Regions from separate parts of the Blautia sp. AM29-29 genome, predicted to be linked through region 1. Evidence: predicted binding sites of a transcription regulator. Region 1 holds the regulator's gene; each other region holds the start of a gene.
The links. The regulator Rex, encoded in region 1, represses fermentation and respiration genes when NADH is low (regulators of the CRP and FNR family bind a similar motif). The targets are predictions, from matches to a motif close to ATTGTTAANTANTTAACAAT.

Region 1 (8,147 bases):
AAGGTTCCCTTATTTCCCATCGGCGTGCGGGTAAGAAACCGGTCCAGATCTTCTTTTTCCACTGAACCGTACCAGGGCGTCTCCTCTTCTCCTGCATCAAAGCCGATTCCGATATCACGGACCAGGACCTCTCCGGCATATCGTTTTCCGGGATCAAAGAGAAGCCCTGGCTTTGCACAGGCAAATGTCACCGTGGCTCTGGCTTTCACCGCCGCATCAAGGACCTCTCCGGTATCCGTGTGGATCCCCGAAGGGATGTCCACGGCAAGAACAGGAACACCGCTTGCGCAGATTGCTTCCACTGCCCTCCGGTACTCCCCTGCCAGCGGACGGGATACGCCAATTCCAAAGATGGCATCTATGATAACAGTATATTCCCGGAAATCCGGATTCTTAACCTCACGGACCCCATAATTTTCCGCAATTTTCTTCTGTGCTCTCATGCCTTCACTGTATTTTTCCGGATTTCCAAGACAGAACAGTTCCGCATCCACCCCTTTCGTCTTTAAAATCCGTGCAATTGCCGCACCGTCCCCTCCATTATTTCCGGGACCGCACACAGCAAGGACTTTTCCTGTATCCCATGTTCCATTTTGAAGCTCCTCCACGCAGGACAGCGCTGCGCGCTCCATCAGTACCAGGGACGGTACCCCCATGGTTTCGATCGCATTGCGGTCTGCCTGCTTCATCTGTGCTGCTGTAAGAATCCGTTTCATCGCTTTTCCTCCTTTTCCTGCCTTATCCGGAAAATGAACAGAAAAAGTCTCCGGTTTCCCGAAGACTCTCCTGCTTTTGTTTTGGTTTCTTAATTGTTCTTTGGATGCTCCGCCTCATATCTGGTCAGATTGTAGGAGAGACGCATCAGACTTTCGGAAAGATGGACGTTCTCGACGATCACATCTTTCGGAAGTTTTAAGTTTAGATCGGTATGTGCAAAATTCCAGATTGCTTTTACACCGTTGTCCACGAGAATCTCTGCCATCTCTACCGCTTTTGCTTTTGGCAGTGTCAAAGCCGCAATCTCTACATGGTGTTCCTTGATAAATTCCGGAAGCTCGTCCGCCATGCGGATTTCAATTCCGCGCACGGAGATTCCTTTTAATACCGGGTTGACGTCAAAAATACCGACCGTTTTGAATCCGCTTCTTTCAAAGGCCGCATAATTGGCAAGCGCCTGTCCCAGATTTCCGGCTCCGACAAAAATCATATTGTGGACTCTGTCCAGACCTAAGATTTTTCCAATCTCGCTGTACAGATACCGCACGTTATAACCATACCCCTGCTGGCCGAAGCCGCCGAAATTATTTAAATCCTGGCGAATCTGGGAAGCTGTCACTTTCATCCGCTCGCTCAGCTCACCGGAAGAGATCCGTTCTACTCCGTCCTCCAGCAATTCGCCCAGGTAACGATAATATCTAGGAAGTCTTTTGATAACTGCCCGCGAAATTCCTTTTTCTTCCAAGATAAATTCCTCCTTATTTACACCTGCATATATTCATATTATATATGGTTGATAGAAAATTGTCAAAGATTTCTTGAAATTTTGTGTATTACTCTCTATAATAAGGATGGTGTATTATGTCAAAATACAGAAATATGTTATCTGGAGGAACCACATGATTCTTGCATGTCAGAATATCTCGAAAGCATTCGGGACAACGGAAATTATCAAAAATGCATCTTTTCATATAGAAGAACGCGAAAAAGCCGCACTGGTCGGCATCAACGGCGCCGGAAAATCGACGCTGTTAAAAATCATCATCGGCGAAATGAGGGCCGATGAGGGAGAGGTCATCCTCTCCAAAGGAAAGACGATGGGCTATCTCGCCCAGCATCAGGATCTGACCGGGCACCTTTCCATTTACCAGGAAGTGCTGACCGCGAAACAGAATCTGATCGATATGGAGGAACGCCTCCGTCAGATGGAAAGTGATATGAAGACAAAATCCGGTGCAGAGCTGGATGAACTTCTTTCCACCTACACCCGCCTCTCCCACACGTTTGAGCTGGAAAACGGATACGCGTACCGTAGTGAGGTCGTCGGTGTCTTAAAAGGTCTTGGCTTTGCCGAGAGCGATTTTGAAAAACAGGTGGACTCCCTCTCCGGCGGTCAGAAGACCCGCGTGGCACTTGGTAAACTGCTGCTCACCAAACCGGACATCATTCTGCTCGACGAGCCGACCAACCACCTCGATATGGACTCGATCTCCTGGCTCGAAACGTATCTTTTAAATTACAGCGGAGCCGTCCTGATCGTCTCCCATGACCGTTACTTTCTCGACCGCGTTGTCACAAAAGTCGTTGAAGTGGACAATAAAAAAGTAACAACTTTTGAGGGAAACTATACCGCCTACAGTCAGAAAAAAGCAATGCTCCGTGAAGCCGCTTACCATGCCTGGGTCAACCAGCAGCAGGAAATCCACCATCAGGAAGAAGTCATTGCAAAGCTGAAATCTTTCAACCGCGAGAAATCCATCAAACGCGCCGAGAGCCGTGAAAAAATGCTGGACAAAATGGATGTGCTGGAAAAGCCGACCGAAGTACGCTCCGATATGCGGATCCGTCTGGAACCGCGCATCACAAGCGGAAACGATGTGCTGACCGTCGAGCACCTCTCCAAAGCCTTCCCGGGACAGACGCTTTTCCAGGATCTGAATTTCGAAATCAAGCGCGGGGAGCGCGTCGCAATCATCGGAAACAACGGAACGGGAAAAACGACGATCTTAAAGATCTTAAACGAAGTCATCCGCCCGGATGCCGGCTCTTTTACACTTGGAAGCCGTGTACAGATCGGTTACTACGATCAGGAGCATCAGGTGCTCCACATGGAAAAGACCATTTTCCAGGAGATTTCCGACGCGTATCCGTATCTGACAAACACCGAAATCCGAAATGTGCTGGCCGCCTTCCTGTTTACAAACGACGATGTCTTCCAACCGATTCATACCTTGAGCGGCGGTGAGCGCGGACGAATTTCTCTTGCCAAGCTGATGCTCTCGAACGCCAACTTCCTGATCCTCGACGAGCCGACCAACCACCTCGATATCGTATCAAAGGAGATTCTGGAAAACGCGCTGAAGGATTACACTGGAACGGTACTGTACGTTTCCCACGACCGTTACTTTATCAATCAGACTGCAACCCGGATTCTGGAGCTGACGGGACAAACACTCGTCAACTATATCGGAAATTACGATTACTATCTGGAGAAAAAAGAAGAGCTGACCCGCATCTATGCTCCTGCTGCCGATGCCGCCGCTCCGGAAGAAACAGCGGCTCCTTCCGAAGCCTCCTCCACAAAGCTGGACTGGAAAGCGCAGAAAGAAGAACAGGCACGTCTCCGCAAGAAAGAAAACGAGCTGAAAAAGACGGAGAAACGAATTGAAGAGCTTGAGACACGCGATTCGGAAATTGATGAGGAAATGTCGAAACCGGAAGTCGCAACGAATGTGGCAGAGTGTGTGAAATTAAGCAAAGAGAAAGCAGAGATTGCCGCGGAACTCGAAGAGCTGTATGAAAAATGGGAAGAGCTTGCCGAATAGGCCTGGTTTTCCCCGGAAAATTCAAAACAGAAAAAGCCAGTCCGGCGCATCCCTTTTTGCGGGAATGCCGGATCGGCTTTCTTTTTTGCTTCGTTTAATTATTTCTCCAGCTCCTCGCGGATGGCCAGGATGAAATCACGGCTGTTTAATACGGTCGGATTTTCCATGGTGGTGATCAGCGCAAGGTCTTTTGTCATTTTTCCGCTCTCGATCGTTGCGATCGTTGCTTTTTCCAGACGGTCTGCAAATGCGGAAAGTTCTGCGTTTCCATCCATTTCCCCGCGTTTTCTGAGTGCGCCGGTCCATGCAAAAATGGTGGCCACGGAGTTGGTGGATGTCTCCTCACCTTTTAAGTGACGGTAATAGTGGCGCTGTACGGTTCCGTGCGCAGCCTCGTACTCGTAATATCCGTGCGGGGATACGAGAACAGAAGTCATCATCGCAAGGGAACCGAAGGCGGAGGATACCATGTCGCTCATGACATCGCCGTCGTAGTTCTTGCAGGCCCAGATAAAGCCGCCCTCTGCTTTCATGATGCGGGCAACGGCGTCGTCGATCAGAGTGTAGAAGTAGGTAATGCCTGCTTCTGCAAATTTCTCTTTGTACTCTGCATCGAAGATCTCCTGGAAGATATCCTTGAAGCGGTGATCATACTTCTTGGAAATCGTATCCTTGCTTGCAAACCACAGATCCTGTTTCGTGGACAGTGCGTACTCGAAACAGCTTCTCGCAAAGCTTTCTATGGAGTTATCCAGATTGTGCATGCCCTGAATGACACCGGCGCCGGTGAAGTTGTGGATCAGCTCTCTTGTCTCGGTGCCGTCCTCAGCCGTATAAACCAGCTCTGCTTTTCCCGGTCCCGGAATGCGCATTTCTGCATTTTTATAGACATCTCCGTATGCATGACGGGCAATCGTGATCGGTTTTTTCCAGTTGCGCACGCACGGCTCGATGCCTTTTACGACAATCGGGGTACGGAAAACGGTTCCGTCGAGCATGGCACGGATCGTTCCGTTCGGGCTCTTCCACATTTCTTTCAGATTGTACTCGGTCATACGCGCTGCATTCGGCGTAATGGTGGCACATTTGACTGCTACACCGTATTTCTTGGTAGCGTTTGCGGAATCTACGGTTACCTGATCGTTCGTCTCGTTTCTGTGTTCCAGTCCCAGATCGTAATATTCCGTTTTCAGGTCAATAAACGGGAGAAGCAGCTCATCTTTGATCATTTTCCAGAGAATTCTGGTCATCTCATCTCCATCCATCTCTACCAGAGGAGTGGTCATCTGAATTTTTTCCATAGTAGGCCTCCTTTTTCTATTCCCGTTTATTGTATAAAGTATCCTATAGCTTGTCAAGTCAAAATTCGCCTGATTTTTTGGCATTTTCCCATAAATTCACACAATTTTTGCAGGATGAGAGGTGTTTTCCTTCATTTTTCTTTTTTTATGCTGCCGCACAGTGTCTCACAGAAGAGACAGAAAACGGTCTGTTTGAAGCATCCCATGCCCCTGACGGTTGCGCGGAAGGCCAAGGTCTCTCGCCGATTCGCAAAGCAGCATTTTCGCCTGGACATTTGTAAGATCCGGAACCCGTTCAAGTGCCAAAGCCACGGCTCCGGACACCCGCGGTGCCGCCATCGAGGTGCCGCTCTTCACCACATATTCCTTCCTGCTTCTTCCAGGCGCGCAGGAAATGAGACGTTTTCCAGGCGCGACAAGATCCGGTTTGCAGACGCAGTCCCGTGTCGGGCCGCATCCGGAGATTCCTCTTCTTGGCTCCAGCAGATCGCCCGCTCCCACGGTGATCACTTTTCTGCTGTTCCCCGGCGCCGTAATACTGCCCGGAGCGGGCCCCAGATTTCCGGCCGCTGTCACAACAGTGATCCCGTCATCCCAGGCGCGCTCCACCGCCTGTACTAGCAGATCATCCACCGTTTTTTCCTGCTCTGTTGTTCCCACTGAAATATTTAAAATGCGGATATTAAGTCTTATTCGCTCTTTGCACACCCAGTCAATCGCCGCGAGGATATCCTGCTTTCTTCCATTTCCCCTTCGGTCCAGAATCTTCACTACGACAAACCGGCATCCCGGTGCCGCACCCTGGTATTTTCCGCCGGACGCTCTTCCACTTCCGCCAAGGATACCACAGACATGCGTTCCGTGTCCATTGTCATCGTAAGGCGTCTCCCGCCCGTACACAAGATCCCGGAAGGCTACAATCCGGCCGTCAAAATCCATATGGGGAAAAATCCCTGTATCCAGCACGGCGGCTGTAATTCCTTTTCCTGTCAGATTTTCCTGCTCTTTCATCCATAAGCCCCTGTGTATTCTTATCTTATGGTATGCAAAAAAGGCTGCCTTTCGCAAAGAACAGCCTTTTTGTTTTTCTTTTCTATACTTAAAACTGAATCTGCTTTTCCCCTTTCCGTTTCCAGAGAGCTGCTGCAAGCGGGATGCCGCAGAGCTCAGCCAGGACAAAGGCGCCCCATATCAGATTCAGGTTTCCAAATCCTTTGAGAAGAAATGCAAACACCAGCGGCAGAATCGCCTGGCGTGTCATGGATATGTACATACTTTCTTTTCCAAGGGAAAGTCCCTGCAACGCCGCCTGATAGATCAGGCCTGGAATCGAAAGCAGATAGGCCACTGCCAGAATGCGGAGCGCCGGGACTCCAATGCGCATCAGATTGTCCGAGGCATCATATTGTATGTATGGCAATAAAAAACAGGAAGATATCTGCCAAAACCGTTTCGGTAAAGATCTTCCTGTCCTTTTTTCAGAAACTTTTCAAAAACATTACTTCTGCTGCTCCATTCGCTTCAATTCCGGCAGAACCAGAATCAGCATGGTGATAAAGCAGAGACTTCCGCCGATTACGTTTGATACCGGTTCGGCAAGGAATACACCGTCCGTTCCCATGTGGAGTACGTACGGCATCAGATAGGTGAGCGGTACAACAATGAAGACTTTTCGGAGCAGTGAGAAAAAGATCGCCTGTTTCTTTTTATTCAGAGATTTGAATACGGTCTGTCCAATGTACTGCAGATCCATGAAAATGAATGCTGCAAAGTACTGCTTCAGAGCCGGAACCGCATCTGCGGTCAGTACCGCATCCGAACTGAAAATACCGATCAGCGCATGCGGCGCCAGAACAATCACGCTCCACATCACTGCGGTATAGCCGAGGATCATCGCACTCATGACACACATCGCCTTGCGCACGCGGGCCGGACGGCGTGCACCGTAATTATAGCTCAAAATTGGAGAAGTTCCCTCATTCATTGCATAGATCGGTGTCTCGACGAGCTGACGCACGCTCGATACGATCGTCATAACAGAGATGTAAATATCACCGCCGGTCACAGAAAGTACATTGTTGCAGCAGATCGTGACAAGGCTGTTGGTCAGCTGCATGATAAATCCGGCGGTACCGAGACTGACAATATTTTTCGCATAGCCTGCACACTCAGAAATTTCATCTTTCCGCACAAAGCGCACTTTCAGTTCCGATTTCCGGGTCAGGAAATACAGAACGAACACGGCGGAAAGTGTCTGGGAAATCACAGTTGCAATCGCAGCCCCCTGCACACCAAAACCAAATACAAAGATAAACAGCGGGTCAAGCAGCAGGTTTGCGACCGCTCCGATCGTGACGGAAAGCATGCCAACGGTCGAATAGCCCTGCGCGTTGATGAACGGGTTCATGCCGGTTGCCACCATCGACGGCAAAGTTCCGATCAGATAAATCATCATATAAGGATACGCGTATACCATCGCATCTGCCGATGCACCGAACAGCGACAGCAGTGGACGAGCAAACAAAAAGCCGATCACCATCAGTATGACAGCACAGACACATACCATGGAATACGACGTATTCATAATACGTTCCGCCTTTTTTTGATCATTCTTTCCACTCTCAATCGAAAACAGCGGAGCGCCGCCGCTTCCAAACAAGTTGCTGAATGCTGTGATGATAACGATCAGCGGAAAGCACAGACCGACTGCACCGAGTGCCGCCGTTCCTACCTCCGGGATCCGCGCGATGTAGACGCGGTCTACAATATTGTACAGCAGACTCAAAATCTGAGCAACCAGCATCGGGAGCGCTGCCCCGAAGATGTTTCCGGTTACGGTTCCATGTTCGAAATCAATTCGTTTCATTTGTTCCCTCATTCCCTTCTTTTTCACTTGCTTTTCAGTATAGCATGGCGTATTCTATATGTAAATTATTGTTTTTATATTGAAATTGAATAATTTTTATATAGTTTTTTCAGGAGGATTTTTATGGAACTTCGACAACTCGAATACTTCCGCGCCATCGTGGACGCGGGAACCATCAGCGGGGCGGCACGGGTGCTGCATATGACACAGCCGCCGTTAAGTTATCAGATCAAAATGCTGGAGGAAGAGCTTCAGGTGCCTCTTCTCATCCGCGGTACAAAGAAAATCACCCTGACCGAGGCAGGAAAAACACTGTATGAACAGGCAGGAACGCTTCTGATGCTTGCGGATCTCACCAGGCGCGAAGTCGTAAAATCCAGTCAGTCTGCGACACTCCACATCGGCATGACGCCATCCACCGTTTCGCTGCTCGCCGAC
Region 2 (8,147 bases), on a different contig from region 1:
CTGAAGCCGTCAAAATCGGTTCCAAGGCCGATGATATCGATGCCGCCGACGTTGCGCAGATATTTCATATGGCGTACCATATCCATCGTCGATGCCTTTTTCGTTGCCGGCTCCTCCTCGCGCAGAAACGACGGACAGAAATTGATACCGGTGACGCCGCCACGCTCTGCGAGCTGACGAATCATTTCATCTGAAAGGTTTCGCAGATGGAAGCACGCACCGCGCGCATTGGAATGGGATGCAATGACCGGACCTCTCGTATGTGCAAAAACATCGCGGATTCCGGCATCATTTAAGTGTGATAAATCGATCACTATGCCGAGCCGCTCCATCTCCTCGACAAAGGTAATACCGGTCGGTGTCAGCCCGTTTTCAAGATCCGGAAGATATGGCTTTCCCTCTTCCTGCGCCGGGTTCGGGAATCCAAGCTCATTCGGAAAGTTCCAGGTCAGCGTGGAAATCCGCACACCGAGATCGTACAGTGTGTGCAGTTTTTCGATACTGCCTTCGTAAACACCACCCTCTTCGACGGTCATCACCGCACCTATTTTTCCTTCCTTCTGTACCTGCATCAGATCCGCATACGTTTTGATCTGACAAATGCGGTCCGGATACCGTTCCACCTCTGATTTCCAGAGATCAGCCAGCTTTCTCACATGCTCAAACGGTGTTTCGTCTTTCAGTCCCTTCAGGAACGTAAACAGAGAAAAGCACTGGCAGAGGCTGCCGCCCTTTTCCAGCTTATCCAGATTGATCTGAAGATCCGCATCCGCAAGATGCTCCTGTTTTTCCTTCCACTGCAGCGCCGGGATGGTGTCGCAGTGCATATCAATTACCTGAAACATGGCAATAATCCTCTTTTCTGTTTTTTTTCTATTCTATCATATTTCGCTGCATTCCTTCACAAAAACTGGAAGAAAACGTAAAAAACCGCCTGGCTCATGGTAAACCCATAAGGCTAGAGAAAATATATCTTTCCGGAATCGCAAAAAATTTGGGGGTTCCGCGTTTTTTCTCGAAAAAAACTTGCAAATCTCGTCTGAGATGATATACTTTTTGCATTGTGTTACTTTATGAAAGCACTGATCTTCCAAAAAAGTGCTTCTGCTTATGAAAAAGAAAGAGGTATCTATGCTCCAACTGATTGAAACCATCAACAATGCCGTGAACAATTTTATCTGGGGTGTTCCGGCTATGATCTGTATTTTCGGTGTCGGTCTTTACCTGAGTCTGCGCACCCGTTTTCTCCAGATTCGAAAATTCCCGTATGCGATCCGCACAACGCTCGGAAGAATGTTCCGCAAACGAGATGCTTCCGATGGCGCAATTACACCGTTCCAGGCGGTCTGTACAGCACTTGCCGCCACGGTCGGTACCGGTAATATTGCCGGTGTTGCCGGCGCTATCGCCATCGGCGGACCCGGTGCCGTGTTCTGGATGTGGATTTCCGCCCTGCTCGGCATGTGTACGAAATTTGCCGAGGTAACACTGGCTGTTTTCTATCACGAGAAAAACGCCAACGGAGAACTCGTCGGCGGACCGATGTATTACATCAAAAACGGTCTCAGCAAAAAATGGCATTTTCTGGCCTATCTTTTCGCTGCTTTCGGTGTACTGACTGTGTTCGGAACCGGAAATGCAACGCAGGTCAACACCATCACAACCGCAGTCAACTCCGCACTGATGAATTACCATGTGATCTCAAAGGACGCGATCCCGACCTCCAACCTGATTCAGGGTATCATCATTGCGGCACTCGTAGCGCTGATCCTGCTCGGCGGTGTCAAACGGATCGCACAGGTAACAGAAAAGCTCGTTCCGTTTATGGCTCTGTTTTATATTGTCCTTGCCATCGGTGTAATTTTGCTGAATCTCAACCGGATTCCGTCTGTTTTCGTATCGATCCTTGAGGGCGCCTTCCGTCCCTCTGCTGTTACAGGCGGTATCGTCGGAAGCATGCTCATGAGTGTGAAAAAAGGTGTGTCCCGCGGTATTTTCTCAAACGAGGCAGGTCTTGGTACCGGTTCGATCGCGCATGCCTGTGCCGACACAAAAAAGCCGGTCAAACAGGGTATGTTCGGTATCTTTGAGGTATTTACTGATACGATTGTGATTTGTACCTTAACTGCACTTGTTATTCTCTGCAGCGGTACTTCCATCACCTACGGACAGGCTGCCGGCGCAGAGCTGACCATCAGCGGTTTTACCCTTACATACGGAAACTGGGTTTCGCTGCTCACCGCGTTCGCGATGTGCTGCTTCGCCTTTTCCACGATTCTCGGATGGGGACTTTACGGTGCACGCTGCATCGAGTTTTTGTTCTCCGAAAGAATCACAAAATATTTTATGGCCGCCTATGCGCTGGTTGCCATCCTTGGCGCCACCGCAAATCTTGGCCTGATGTGGAGCATTGCCGAGACCTTCAACGGCCTCATGGCAATCCCGAACCTGATTGCGCTCTTCCTGCTTTCGGGCAAGGTTGTGGAGCTTACAAAGGAATACTTTTGCGGAGAAGGCAAAACCCGGTAAAATTTCTTTTCTCGCGGCGCATTCCCTTCTTCTGCAAGAAAATCATGTAAATTCGCCTTTTCCCTTGACAATCAGGTTGCTACACCTTACACTGTTAAAAGTTTATAGCAAACAGAATGAACTACCTATATGATGTTTACCAAAGAGGGAAAATCGGGAGGAACTTTTGAATGGAAAAATGGAATGAAGTAAAACTGGTGCCGGAGTTTTCGGAACAGGGCGTGGACTGCTACCGCCTCGCAGGCGGCGATTATGAAAACGAATACTATGTCGTTTCCGAAGCAGAGACAAGAAAACTTCTGAACACACCGGAGGTTGTCGGGTATGAGGTTTATCACTGCCTGATCCCGTCCACTTCACAGATGCTTTATTATTTTAAAGAGCAGGGAAAAGTAACCGCAGCCAACATCCTTTCCATCCTGCGCGGCGCTTTGAATTATCCGCTGGAGGAAAGCTGCTACCGCGAACACATTCGTGTACATGACATCAGCTTTCTGTCAAGTGAGCGTGTCTTTAAAGAGGAAGAAATCGCAGGACTGGAAATCAAGTACAGCAAGCTGACGATGGTTCCGGGAAGCACACTTCTGATCGGCGATATCATCGCAACGGGTGAGACGCTGATCCACTGCCTGCGCTACGTAACCGATTTCTATCGTGAGCATGGTGCTTCCCTTCGCAACATTATCATCTTTACGATCGGCGGCACAACCGGAATCAAGATTCTGGAACGTCTCACCAAAGAAATCCGTGAGTTCTGGCCGGAGTTTGAAGGCTTTATCACCGTATATTACGAAGGAATCTTCAGCACCTATCAGGACAAGGGCGTATCCGGAATCAATCTGCCGGATGTCGATTTCTACTGGAAAGACGGTATCATTGCACCGGAGTTCCGAAGAGAAACTCTTTCCATGCGTGATCCGCTGTTTGAAAAATGCATCATCTACGACGGCGGTGCAAGACGCTATGAAATCCATGAGCATGTCGAGGAGGTTCTCGACTTCTGGAATAAAATGCTGGAGAGGGCCGACCGGATCGACTTTACCAGACTGCTCGAGGAGAAGCTCGGCTGCCCGCTTGACGCATCCTACGAAGAGTGGATTCACATCAATCACTACGAAGAAATCGACGAACGCGTAACCAAATGGCTGTACCGCCAGGAAAAAGGCTATATCGCAAGTCTTGGCGACGCTGCTTTGAAAGAAATTGCGACGGAACGAATCGAAGAGTTCACCGCAGCACTTCGCAAATACATGCTGTAACAAAAAACCATTTCTTACGGTTCGCTGAACTTCGGCGAACCGTAATCACAGTTTTCAGGAGATATTATGGAAAAAGAAAAGAAAGTAAAAGATGTTGACTTCGCGGACAGCGCGGTTCCGGCTTCCGCCCGGAAAAATGTAGTAACTATGTTTATGATCATGCTTGGCTTCACTTTCTTCTCAGCAAGCATGTGGGTCGGCCAGCAGCTCGCTGACGGCCTCGATTTCTGGGGCTTTTTGGGATCACTGATCCTCGGTGGAATCATCCTTGGTATTTATACCGGTCTGCTCGGCTACGTTGGCGCAAAAACCGGTCTGTCACTTGATCTTTTGTCCCAGAGAGCCTTTGGCGAAAAAGGTTCCTATCTGCCGTCAGCCATGACCAGCTTTACGCAGATCGGATGGTTTGGTGTCGGCCTTGCCATGTTTGCAATTCCGGTTTCCAAGGAGCTGCTCGGCGGAAGCACTGCGGCACAGTGGGGACTTGTTATTCTTGCCGGCGTCTGCATGACCGCCTCTGCCTATTTTGGTATTGAATCTCTGACCATCGTCAGCTATATCGCTGTACCAAGTGTTGCCATTCTCGGAACGATCGCCATGGTCATGGCCGTAATGAGAGGCGACGGAACGATCATCGATCAGTTTGCCAAATCCAGCGGATCTCTGACTATCATCGGCGGTGCCGGTCTTGTCATCGGCTCCTTCGTTTCCGGCGGAACCGCAACCCCGAACTTCGCACGTTTTGCAAAGGACGGAAAAGCGGGTGCCATCACCACGGTTGTGGCCTTCTTCATCGGAAACTCCCTGATGTTCTTCTTCGGTGCCGTTTCCTCGATCTTTGTCGGCGGAAACGATATCTTCGAGGTTATGGTCCGCCTGAACCTGTTCTACCTGGCTGTTCTCGTTCTCGGTCTTAATATCTGGACTACAAACGACAACGCTCTGTATACCGCAGGTCTTGGTCTTGCCAACATCTTCCATCAGAGGAAAAAACCGATGGTTCTCCTTTCCGGTATCATCGGAACGGTTGCCTCCGTATGGCTGTACTACAACTTCTGCGGCTGGCTCAACATTCTGAATTGTACCCTGCCGCCGGTCGGCATGATTCTGGTGCTCGCCTACTTCATGAACAAAAAGGACTTTGAAACCGATCAGCCGAATCTTAAAACCGTAGACTGGTTTGCGGTTGCCGGTGTCATTCTCGGTGCCATTGTTGCGAACCTCTTACACTGGGGCATCGCTTCCATCAACGGCATGGTTGTTGCCGCTGTATGCTACTGTGTCGGACAGGCCGTAAACAAAAGAAAATAGGCAAAATCGTCCTGAATATGTTCCTGTATCTTATCTCCGGAACATGTTCAGGGCTTTTTATTTTTTCGGATTCGCGTTATAATATATGCATAACTCTGCATAGTTACAATTTTCGAAACGAAAGGAAACTGCCCGGATGATCCATTCCACCGTATCTGCTCCCAAAGGAGAAAAAACAAAATACCGTCTTGCCGAATCCATGAAGGAGTGCATGAAAACAACGCCCATCGAAGAGATCACCGTACGCCAGATCTGTGAAATCTGCGGTGTTACCCGCCAGACCTTCTATCGTAATTTTCTCGACAAATACGATCTGATTAACTGGTACTTTGATAAATTACTGACAAAATCCTTCGAACATATGGGGCGCGGAACGACCGTTTTTGACAGTCTGGAAAAGAAATTTACCTATATTCAGAAAGAAAAAGCTTTTTTCGCCGCTGCCTTCCGCTACGACAAACAGAATTCTCTGCGTGAACACGATTTCGATCTGATTCTCGCGTTCTACGAAAATCTGATTCACGAAAAAAGCGGCAGTCCGGTTTCACCGGAAATACATTTTCTTCTCGAAATGTACTGTCAGGGTTCCATCACCATGACCGTAAAATGGGTGCTTACCGGCATGGATCTGACACCTTCCGAGTTTGCCGCTCTTCTCGTCCGGGCAATGCCGGAGGACTTAAAAAAACTGTTCCGGAATCTGCAGCTGCTCTCTTAGAATTTCCCGCAAACAGCTCTTGTTATTTTTCACAAATTTTGTTCTGTTGTTTTTGTCACAATGGCGATTTTTTTTAAAGTGTTACACTTCGCTTCTTCTGTCACTTTCTTTTTCCCTTCCGGATTTGTTAATATAATAACAAGTTCAGTAAAACCATTTATTCATTTTAGAAGGGAGTTTTTCAAACATGGCAAATCGTATTAATTTAAATGCAACCTCTTATCACGGAGCAGGCGCTATTGCCGAGATCGCAAATGAAGCAAAGGCACACGGCTTCAAAAAAGCATTCGTATGCTCTGACCCGGATCTGATTAAATTCAACGTTACTTCCAAAGTAACCGATATTCTGACCGCAAACGGACTCGACTATGAGCTTTACAGCGATATCAAGCCAAACCCGACCATCGAAAACGTAAAACACGGCGTAGAAGCTTTCAAGGCATCCGGCGCTGACTATCTGATCGCCATTGGCGGCGGTTCTTCTATGGATACCTCTAAAGCCATCGGTATCATCATCGCAAACCCGGAGTTTGAGGATGTCAGAAGCCTTGAGGGCACCGCACCGACCAAAAATCCGTGTGTACCGATCATCGCCGTTCCGACTACAGCCGGTACTGCTGCAGAGGTTACCATCAACTACGTTATCACCGACGTAGAGAGAAAACGTAAATTCGTATGCGTTGACCCGCACGATATGCCGATCATCGCAGTTGTTGACCCGGATATGATGTCCTCCATGCCGAAAGGCCTGACCGCTTCCACCGGTATGGACGCTCTGACTCACGCAATCGAAGGCTACACCACAAAAGCTGCATGGGAAATGACTGACATGTTCCATCTCAAAGCCATCGAACTCATCTCCAAATCTCTGCGCGGTGCTGTCGCAAACACCAAAGAGGGACGCGAAGGAATGGCTCTTGGCCAGTACATCGCAGGTATGGGCTTCTCCAACGTAGGTCTTGGAATCGCTCACTCCATGGCACACACCCTTGGTGCTGTTTATGATACCCCACACGGTGTTGCATGTGCCATGATGCTTCCGATCGTTATGGAATACAACCAGGAGTGCACCGGTGAGAAATACCGTGAAATCGCACGTGCCATGGGCGTTGCAGGTGTAGACGAAATGTCTCAGGAAGAGTACAGAAAAGCAGCGATTGATGCTGTTAAGAAGCTGTCCACAGACGTTGGAATCCCATCTGTTCTCGAGGCAGTCAAAGAAGAAGATCTGCAGTTCCTTGCAGATTCCGCACACGCAGATGCCTGCGCACCGGGCAACCCGAAGGATGCAAGCGTAGAAGATCTGAAGGATCTGTTCCGCAAAATCATGGCGTAACGAACACAATTCGTTTCCCACATGCGAAGCGGATATTCGCAATCCGCTTCGCTACTTGCTCATAACCAAATAACTGCTCCGCAGTTTATCAGAAGGAGCTTGCACTCCTCCTGATACAAGCAAGTCCCCACCCACTGCTTATTGCTTTTCGCAATGGAAGCAGGGGACTTACTTGATTCGGTTAAATCACCCCGGAAAACAGAAATTTTTATCCTGTTTTCCGGGGTGATTTCTCTTTTTATTCTACTGTATTTCCGTCTGCATCCACAGTCACAGTATTGACCGTTGCATTATCGAGAACCATATTGATCATGCGCTCCATCATGATATTGCGCACTACCGTATCTTCCCCGTAATAGTCATTGGCTGCTTTCAGGAAATCTTCCTGCGACATATTGGCATTGGCTGCCTCGTCGTTTAAGATCTGCTGGTAATCCTGGTCATCTGTTGTCCAGCCTTCTGCCTCTTTTACGGCATCCAGAAGGAGGGCACTTTTTGCCATCGTTCCTGCATACGTTGCTTTCTCCTGATTGTAGGTCGCTCTGTCCGCATACTGCTCCAGATAGTCGTCCAGGGAAATGCCGTAATTCTGAAGATAAGCGGTATACCGTTTATCGTAATCTTCTTCGCCAAGGGTGATATAGGATTTCGAAATTTTGTGAAACGTACAGCCGTCTGCCACCTGCTGCATCGCGTCATTCTGCAGATTATTTTCCGCTGTCGTCTCATTTGCAGCCTCCAGCTCTGCGCGTTTTCCGGCACGGTATTCCTCCACAGTACTGTAATCTGTATTCTCTGCTACCCATGCATCGTCGAGTTCCCATCCGTCAATGTTTTCTGCCGGGCGGGTAAACGCATTTACCGTAACGGTAAACACAACATCTTTTCCTGCCAGATCGGTACTCTGATAGCTGTCAGGGAATTTCAGGTTCAGATCCTTTGTCTCCCCTGTTTTCATTCCAATGACACCATCCTCAAATCCATCGATGAAGGT
Region 3 (8,147 bases), on a different contig from region 1:
TGCTTCCACAAGGTTCATATAGGCAAAAGCATTGGCAAGCGAACGATTTCGGATTTTTGAAAATCCTTCCTTCATCAACTCAATCGTTACGCCAGGAAGCAGTCCACCAGGAGATGTGATCTCCAAGCGATCATCATAAATTGCCACCTGAATATTAGAATTCTGAATGTAACTGCAATTCATAACTGCATTAACGATCAACTCACGGATACTATCCGGCGGCAGTTCATAAATATCCTGTCGATATACTCCTTCCAGCCGACATCCCATACGAATATTTCTAAGGACAAACTGCACCGCTTCCTCTACTTGCTTCCAAAGCGGTCCTTCATAATTACGTCGATCCAAAAAGACAGCTCGCGTCGTTCCCTTAAACACAGCGCACTGTATCATGGAACGGAGTCCACCTTGTCCCGTTAAATAAATATACGCATTTGTCGGATAGATTTTTTCATTCTCATCTTTTTTCAAAATTCCCCAACTGAGCAAAACATTTTTCGTTACATCTTTAACTGCTGATCGCTGAAGATTGGATTTGCAGTTGGCAATAGCAACTTCCTTCATTTGTTCACAGAGACTTTTAATATCTTCATCGGTCACTTCTATATCTCTGCGGATTATTGAATCAAAAGAGCGGGCATCGCATTCATAATATAATTCTCTTGACATATCACGGTCAGCAGGGCGTGTTGTTCCAGAAACTCGAATATATACGCCATTCTCCAGCCCCTCTGCCTTAATATAATATGGTTTCCGACGTCCCGTCCTGATTTCTGCAACAATTACAGGTTTATCATTTATATTTTGCAAATAAACATCCGGGATAATTGTAGGTTCACAACTGTCAGAAATAGCATTCGTAATCGCATCAATCTCCCGAAAAACTTTATCCTCCGGAATGCCAACAACTTCTCTTGTTTTATCGTCAATACCAAATATAATCCTCCCACCTTTTCCGTTAGCGAAAGCAACAACCGTTTTCATATATTTCATGCTCTTGTCTGGACGTTGTACTTTGAATTCAACGTTCTTGGATTCTCCAGCAAGGATTTCTTCTATTGTCATCCGATCACCTCCATGATTAAGTTTTGTCCATGATGACTCTATTATTTTGCTTTTTGCTTCCAATGTGGTTCCATTCATTTATGACTATTTTCCGTATGGTGCTTCAGATTCTGCCGCCATCAACACTGTTTCCTGATCGCTCAGATCGTATGTCACGGCTTTATGCTCTGGCTCATTAAAGGAATACGAACCACCGATACCGAAATATTTTTCAAAAAACGTTTTCAGTTTTTCAATGACTCTCTGTTTTTTCTTGGCTCTTCCGCCACCACCAAAACGAGAAATTGGCGGCATGATTTTATCTATATCCGTTCCCGCTGTTTTGATCTCTCCGTCCCGAAACGCATTCTCTATGAACTTTCGTGTGTCTTTCGGCTTCAATTTTTCTTCCACAATAATTACATTAAGATCATAATCACGCTGTTCCACAACAAATTCATGCCACTCATCCATAACATCGTCCACATCATTGATTCCTGCAATAAAGGTTTCAATAAGCTGTTTCTTGCTGCGCAGCTCCGGGCTGGCATCAATCGCTTTATTGATGGTTATCAGCACTTCCTTATCTTCACAGTGGGTATCATGATACTTCTTTACAAGCATCAGAATATAATCAATGTTGATTTCTACCTGCCGGATCAATTCAATTTCAAACACCACATCATCTGTAATATCCGTACTTTCCCGGCGTTTCCGTTTCCACTCGTCACGCAAATCCTGATAACGTCCAATGTAGTCTTGCAAATTGCGCTCAGAAATCAGCTCATTCCCCTTAAATTCGTCAAAGGAAAGCAGAAGGTTTCTCATACGAAGAATAGCACCAAACAAAGCAATAAAATCCTTCTGGTTCTGCTCTCCGACAATCTGCGGTTCTGACAGCGGAAACTTATGATTCAATTCCTCCATCAGATCCACATACCCTGGCATTGGCTTACCATCTACGGATTCATATCCGTAATAGTAATCCTTAAAGCTCTGCAGCAAAACAATGCCCCCGGCATTCTTATCCCCAAACAAGGAAATGGCACTATCTACTCGCTTCTGCAGATTTCTGAAACATACAATATTTCCAAAGGTCTTGATAGAATTCAGAATACGGTTTGTACGGGAAAACGCCTGTATCAGTCCGTGCATTTTCAGATTTTTATCCACCCACAGCGTATTCATAGTCGTCGCATCAAAACCGGTAAGAAACATATTGACTACGATCAGAATGTCCAATTCCTTATTCTTCATGCGAAGCGACACATCTTTATAATAATTCTGGAATTTATCACTTGAGGTATCGTAGTTCGTATGGAACATTTTGTTATAATCCTTGATTACTTCTTCCAGAAACTCTCTGGACGGCTGGTCGACAGATATAAAACAAGCATATCACGAAAACGTGAATTTTTCAATCCGCGCAAAAAATCACTCCGCTTCAAAACACAGAAACGAAGTGATTTCTTTTTGCACAAACTGGCACTCTCTATAGCTAAATCAAGGATTATATGTTGCATAAAAAACAGCAAAGCGCCACCAAACATCTCACCTTCAGCATTTCTGCCAAATTCACCGTGTTTGGTGGCGTCTTAGTCTGTTTTATTTATTGATTTCGTATAAAAATCAATTATTTATTGTAGTTTACGATAGCTCCGAAATCTGGTTTCAGGGATGCTCCGCCTACCAGGCCGCCGTCGATGTTCTCCTGTGCGAACAGTTCCGGTGCGGTTTTTGCGTTTACAGAGCCGCCGTACTGGATACGGATAGCTGCTGCTGTTGCATCATCATAGATTTCAGCGATGCACTCGCGGATGCCTTTGCAAACTTCCTCAGCCTGCTCTGTTGTAGCAGTTTTGCCGGTTCCGATTGCCCAGATTGGCTCGTAAGCGATAACGGCTGTTTTTGCCTGATCTGCTGTTACATTCAGGAATCCAACCTTTACCTGCTGACGGATGAAATCCATCGTTACACCCTGCTCTCTCTGCTCCAGAGTTTCTCCGCAGCACATGATCGGGGTGATGCCGTGCTCGAAAGCTTTCAGCATTTTTTTGTTTACGGTCTCGCTGGTCTCTGCGAAGTATTCTCTTCTCTCAGAGTGGCCAAGTACAACGTATTTCACGCCAGCGTCTGTCAGCATAGCCGGGGAGATTTCGCCTGTGAAAGCACCTTTCTCCTCAAAATACATATTTTCAGCACCAATCTGGATGTTGGAGCCTTTTGCAGCCTCTACAACCGGGATGATATCGATGGCCGGTACGCAGAAAACCACGTCAACGTCGTCATTTGCCACCAGTGGTTTTAATGTATTAACTAACTCTACTGCCTCGCTCGGAGTCATGTTCATTTTCCAGTTTCCGGCGATAATTTTCTTTCTTGCCATGATCGTTTGATCTCCTTAGTTTTACTTATTGAAACGGTTCAGAGCCACCTCTCGATTCCGCTTGCGCTCTGAATCGTTGTTTTATTTGTCGTTTGCTGCTGCAACGCCCGGCAGTTCTTTTCCTTCCAGGAACTCCAGAGAAGCGCCGCCGCCAGTGGAGATATGAGTCATCTTATCGCCATATCCAAGCTGGTTTACAGCTGCTGCGGAATCTCCGCCGCCGATGATCGTAACTGCATCTGTTTCAGCCAGTGCTGCTGCAACTGCTTTGGTTCCTGCTGCAAAATTCGGCATCTCGAAGCATCCCATCGGTCCGTTCCATACAACGGTTTTAGCAGTTTTAACAGCATCAGCGAACAGTTTTGCAGTTTCCGGTCCGATATCCAGACCTTCCCAGCCATCCGGAATCTGTCCGGCCGGAACAACCTGTGTATTTGCGTCGTTTGAGAATGCATCTGCAACAACGTTGTCTACCGGAAGAAGCAGTTTCACGCCTTTTGCTGCTGCTTTTTCTTTCATTTTGTTTGCATAATCCAGATAATCCATCTCAAGCAGAGAATCACCAACGGTGCCGCCTGCTGCTTTTGCGAAGGTATAAGCCATACCACCGCCGATGATCAGGACATCAACTTTATCGATCAGGTTGTCGATAACAGAAATCTTGCTGGATACTTTGGATCCACCAAGGATGGCAACAAACGGACGCTCCGGATTGTTGACAGCATTTCCAAGGAATGCGATCTCTTTCTCCATCAGATAACCAACAACTGCAGTGTCAACATATTTAGTAACACCAACATTGGAGCAATGAGCACGATGTGCGGTTCCGAATGCATCATTTACGAATACGTCGCACAGGGAAGCCAGTTCTTTGCTGAACTCCTCACCGTTTTTGGTCTCTTCTGCACGATAACGGGTGTTCTCCAGAAGGATTACATCTCCGTCTTTCATAGCCTCAACAGCTGCTTTTGCGTTCGGTCCTACAACCTCAGGATCTGCTGCAAATTTAACTTCCTGTCCGAGAAGCTCGGAAAGGCGAACTGCAACCGGTGCAAGAGAAAGCTCTGGTTTTGGTTCTCCTTTCGGTTTTCCAAGATGAGAGCAGAGAATTACTTTTCCGCCGTCAGCGATCAGTTTTTTGATCGTCGGAAGAGCAGCTACCAGACGGTTCTCATCTGTGATTTTTCCATCGATCAGCGGAACGTTGAAGTCGCATCTTACAAGGACTCTTTTTCCTTTTACGTTGATATCATCTACGGTTTTTTTGTTTAACATGGGCGTTTCCCTCCATATATCCAACTGCATCTGCCGCGCCGTTTCTTTGTTTTTGCGGCATCGCGGTCCTTATTTAAAAATGCAGTTTATAATTTTTGCACACGGAAAATGGCTGTTTTTATGCCGTATTTTTCCGCCGCATTCGCAAAAAGGGCCCGGTCCTTAACAGACCGGACCCTTTGGGCTCTGAAATTTTGCCGTTCAGTTTGTTAAATTATGCTAACTCGCTGAAGTATTTGATGGTACGAACCATCTGGCTTGTGTAGGAGTTCTCGTTATCATACCAAGAAACAACCTGTACCTCTGTTGTTCCGTTGTCCAGCGGAAGAACCATGGTCTGAGTTGCATCGAACAGAGAACCATATCTCATACCAACGATGTCGCTGGATACGATTTCATCTGTGTTGTATCCGAAGGACTCGGTTGCAGATGCTTTCATTTTTGCGTTGATCTCGTCAACAGTTACAGTTCCTTCTACAACTGCTGTAAGGATTGTGGTAGAACCGGTTGGGGTTGGAACACGCTGTGCAGAACCGATCAGTTTGCCGTTCAGTTCCGGAATAACAAGGCCGATTGCTTTTGCAGCACCGGTGCTGTTTGGAACGATGTTAACTGCAGCTGCACGGGATCTTCTCAGATCGCCTTTTCTCTGCGGTCCGTCCAGAGTCATCTGATCTCCAGTGTAAGCATGGATAGTAACCATGATACCGGATTTGATCGGAGCCAGTTCGTTCAGAGCTTTTGCCATAGGTGCAAGGCAGTTTGTGGTGCAGGATGCAGCGGAGATGATGTTGTCGTCTGCTGTCAGGGTCTCATGGTTTACATTGTAAACGATGGTCGGAAGGTCGTTACCAGCCGGAGCGGAGATAACTACTTTACGAGCGCCTGCATTGATGTGTGCCTGAGCTTTTGCTTTGGAGGTGTAGAATCCGGAGCACTCCAGAACTACGTCTACGCCAAGCTCTCCCCATGGGCAGTTGTTAGCATCCGGGAAAGCATAGATTTTGATGTTTTTGCCATCTACTGTGATGGAATCTTCATCGGATGTTACGGTATCAGCCAGAGCATATTTTCCCTGAGAAGAGTCATATTTTAACAGATGAGCTAACATCTTCGGGGATGTTAAATCGTTGATTGCTACTACTTCATAACCTTCTGCTCCAAACATCTGTCTGAATGCAAGACGTCCGATACGGCCAAAACCATTGATTGCTACTTTTACTGCCATGATTTTCAATTCCTCCTAAAAAGTGAATTTTAATTTTGAGTCTCTGTACTTTGTTAAAGAAACATCAACCTTATCTGTATAATACCTAATTTCGTCGGAAAATTCAAGTTCTATTTTCAAGAAAATACGAAATTATTTCTAAAATTTGTGAAGAAGCCGGATGCCAATCCGTATTTCTGCAAAATTTCGAAAGATCCGTCTATTGCAGAAAGAGCCGGAATCCAGCCTTTCTGGGGCTTTTTCCGGCTTTTCCTGCGTGTTTTCTATTGGATCGGCAGATATTCCGGCTTTTTCTCTTTAAACCGCACGTAGTACCGGAATCCGGCTTCCTGCGCGATAGCTGCCGCGTCCGCGAAATGAAACGCTATATGTTCCGGTTTGTGGGCATCGGCACCGAAGGTGATCTTTTCGCCGCCCAGTTCCCGGTATCTTCTGATGACATCCGGCGTCGGATTCGGCACGCCAAGGCCTGCCTTGTAGCCGCCGGTGTTGATTTCCAGCGCGATATCGTACTGAATCAGCTCTTTTAAAATGGTATCGATCTCGTCCGTAAATGCGCGGTAGCTGTAATCTTTTCCCTTTTCTCTGCAGTAGCGTACCACATAATCCAGATGACCAAGCGTCTGGAAATTGTGGAAGAACCGGATATTTTCTGCTGTAGCCCGAAAATACGCCCGGTACAGCTCTTCTGCTGTCCAGTCCGGGAAAGCATCCTCATAATAGGGGTCTTTTCCGTCAATGACATGCATGGAGCCGATCACGTAGTCGAACGGCCACGCATTTACATACTCTTCCATCCGTTCTTTTAAGTGGAGCTGCAGTCCCAGTTCCACGCCGAATCGGATATCAATTCTGTCGTGGTATTTTTCCTGCAGTTCCCGGATTTTTGCCGCATATGCCGGTGTATCGAGCTGGAACTCGCCGGTACTGTAATCCATATCGTAGTGATCCGTCAGGCAGATTGCCGGAAGTCCCAGCTCGACTGCCCGTTTTACCATCTCTTCTGTTGGTGCTTCGCTGTCACTTGAAAAGAAACTGTGCATATGACAGTCCGCTATTTTCATCTTTCGGCCTCCGTAATCGTTCCGCCTCCGCCGACACAGCCGTCCACGTAGAAGACAACAGCCTGTCCCGGTGTCGGAGCACGCACGCCGTCCGGGAAGGTACAGGTAATCTCATCTTCCCCGGTCCGTTTGATCACGCACGGGGAGCCTTTGTGCCCGTACCGGATTTTTGCGGTGCAGGAGAGCTCTTCTCCAAGTTCCAGCGGCGGAATTGCCATATAGTTTACTTTGTTTGCTTTTACTACTTTTGCGAAAACCTCTTCATTTTCGCCGACCACAACCTCGTTCGTCTCCGGACGGATTTCCAGTACGAACACGCGGTGTCCCATCGGAAGGCCGAGTCCGCGGCGCTGTCCTACGGTGTAATGGGTAATCCCCTCATGGGTACCGAGGATTTCACCCTTTGTATTCACGAAATTGCCTTTCGGTGCCACGATTCCTGTCTCGTTCTGGATAAAGGAAGCGTAATCCTGATCCGGCACGAAGCAGATTTCCTGGGAATCCTTCTTTTTTGCTACCGGAAGACCGATTTTTGCTGCAATCTCACGAATCTGATCTTTTGTGTAGTCTCCGACCGGCATCAGCGTATGCGAAAGCTGCTCCTGGGTCAGATTATACAGTGCATACGTCTGGTCTTTTGCCGCTGTTACCGAATTTGCAATCGCATACCGTCCATTGGCAAGCTGTTCGATTCTTGCATAATGTCCGGTCGCAATGTAGTCCGCTCCAATGGAAAGACTGCGCTGAAGCAACGCTTCCCATTTCACATAGCGGTTGCAGGCGATACACGGGTTCGGTGTTCTGCCGCAGAGATATTCGTTCGTGAAATAGTCCATGACGTTCTCACGGAACTCTTTTTTGAAGTTCATGACATAATACGGAATGTCCAGCACCTGTGCCACGCGCCTTGCATCATCAACAGCAGAGAGGCCGCAACAGCCCCCGTTTTCCTCCTGGACTGTCTCGGCCTCATCCTGCCAGATCTGCATGGTCACCCCGATGACATCGTATCCTGCTTTTTTCAGGAGATACGCTGCCACCGAGGAATCTACGCCGCCGGACATTCCAACGACTACTTTCTTTTTTCCCATACTTAGTATTCTTCCTCTTCCTCGCCCTCGCTGATATCAGACTTCGGTTTTGCAAGACC

Region 2: a site for Rex is predicted at 5,941-5,960, ahead of fucO (lactaldehyde reductase). Genes of this name have one in related genera too.
Region 3: a site for Rex is predicted at 5,983-6,002, ahead of gap (type I glyceraldehyde-3-phosphate dehydrogenase). Genes of this name have one in related genera too.

Annotation. Positions count from the first base shown of each region.
Region 1 covers NZ_QUJD01000007.1:10,899-19,045, reverse strand. The annotation lists gene DW769_RS06420 (NAD(P)H-hydrate dehydratase) at 1-716, opposite strand, end outside; gene DW769_RS06415 (redox-sensing transcriptional repressor Rex) at 806-1,462, opposite strand; gene DW769_RS06410 (ABC-F family ATP-binding cassette domain-containing protein) at 1,617-3,542, shown strand; gene DW769_RS06405 (NADP-dependent isocitrate dehydrogenase) at 3,641-4,843, opposite strand; gene DW769_RS06400 (S8 family peptidase) at 5,009-5,854, opposite strand; gene DW769_RS06395 (hypothetical protein) at 5,943-6,227, opposite strand; gene DW769_RS06390 (MATE family efflux transporter) at 6,342-7,709, opposite strand; gene DW769_RS06385 (LysR family transcriptional regulator) at 7,833-8,147, shown strand, end outside.
Region 2 covers NZ_QUJD01000008.1:136,111-144,257, reverse strand. The annotation lists gene DW769_RS07755 (dipeptidase) at 1-845, opposite strand, end outside; gene DW769_RS07750 (alanine/glycine:cation symporter family protein) at 1,132-2,529, shown strand; gene DW769_RS07745 (phosphoribosyltransferase) at 2,700-3,788, shown strand; gene codB (cytosine permease) at 3,855-5,099, shown strand; gene DW769_RS07735 (TetR/AcrR family transcriptional regulator C-terminal domain-containing protein) at 5,236-5,817, shown strand; gene fucO (lactaldehyde reductase) at 6,005-7,153, shown strand; gene tig (trigger factor) at 7,392-8,147, opposite strand, start outside.
Region 3 covers NZ_QUJD01000001.1:247,912-256,058, forward strand. The annotation lists gene DW769_RS01135 (ATP-binding protein) at 1-1,065, opposite strand, end outside; gene DW769_RS01140 (type I restriction endonuclease subunit R, EcoR124 family) at 1,150-2,430, opposite strand; gene tpiA (triose-phosphate isomerase) at 2,678-3,430, opposite strand; gene DW769_RS16710 (phosphoglycerate kinase) at 3,512-4,705, opposite strand; gene gap (type I glyceraldehyde-3-phosphate dehydrogenase) at 4,920-5,933, opposite strand; gene DW769_RS01160 (histidinol-phosphatase HisJ family protein) at 6,197-6,997, opposite strand; gene mnmA (tRNA 2-thiouridine(34) synthase MnmA) at 6,994-8,088, opposite strand; gene nifU (Fe-S cluster assembly scaffold protein NifU) at 8,091-8,147, opposite strand, start outside.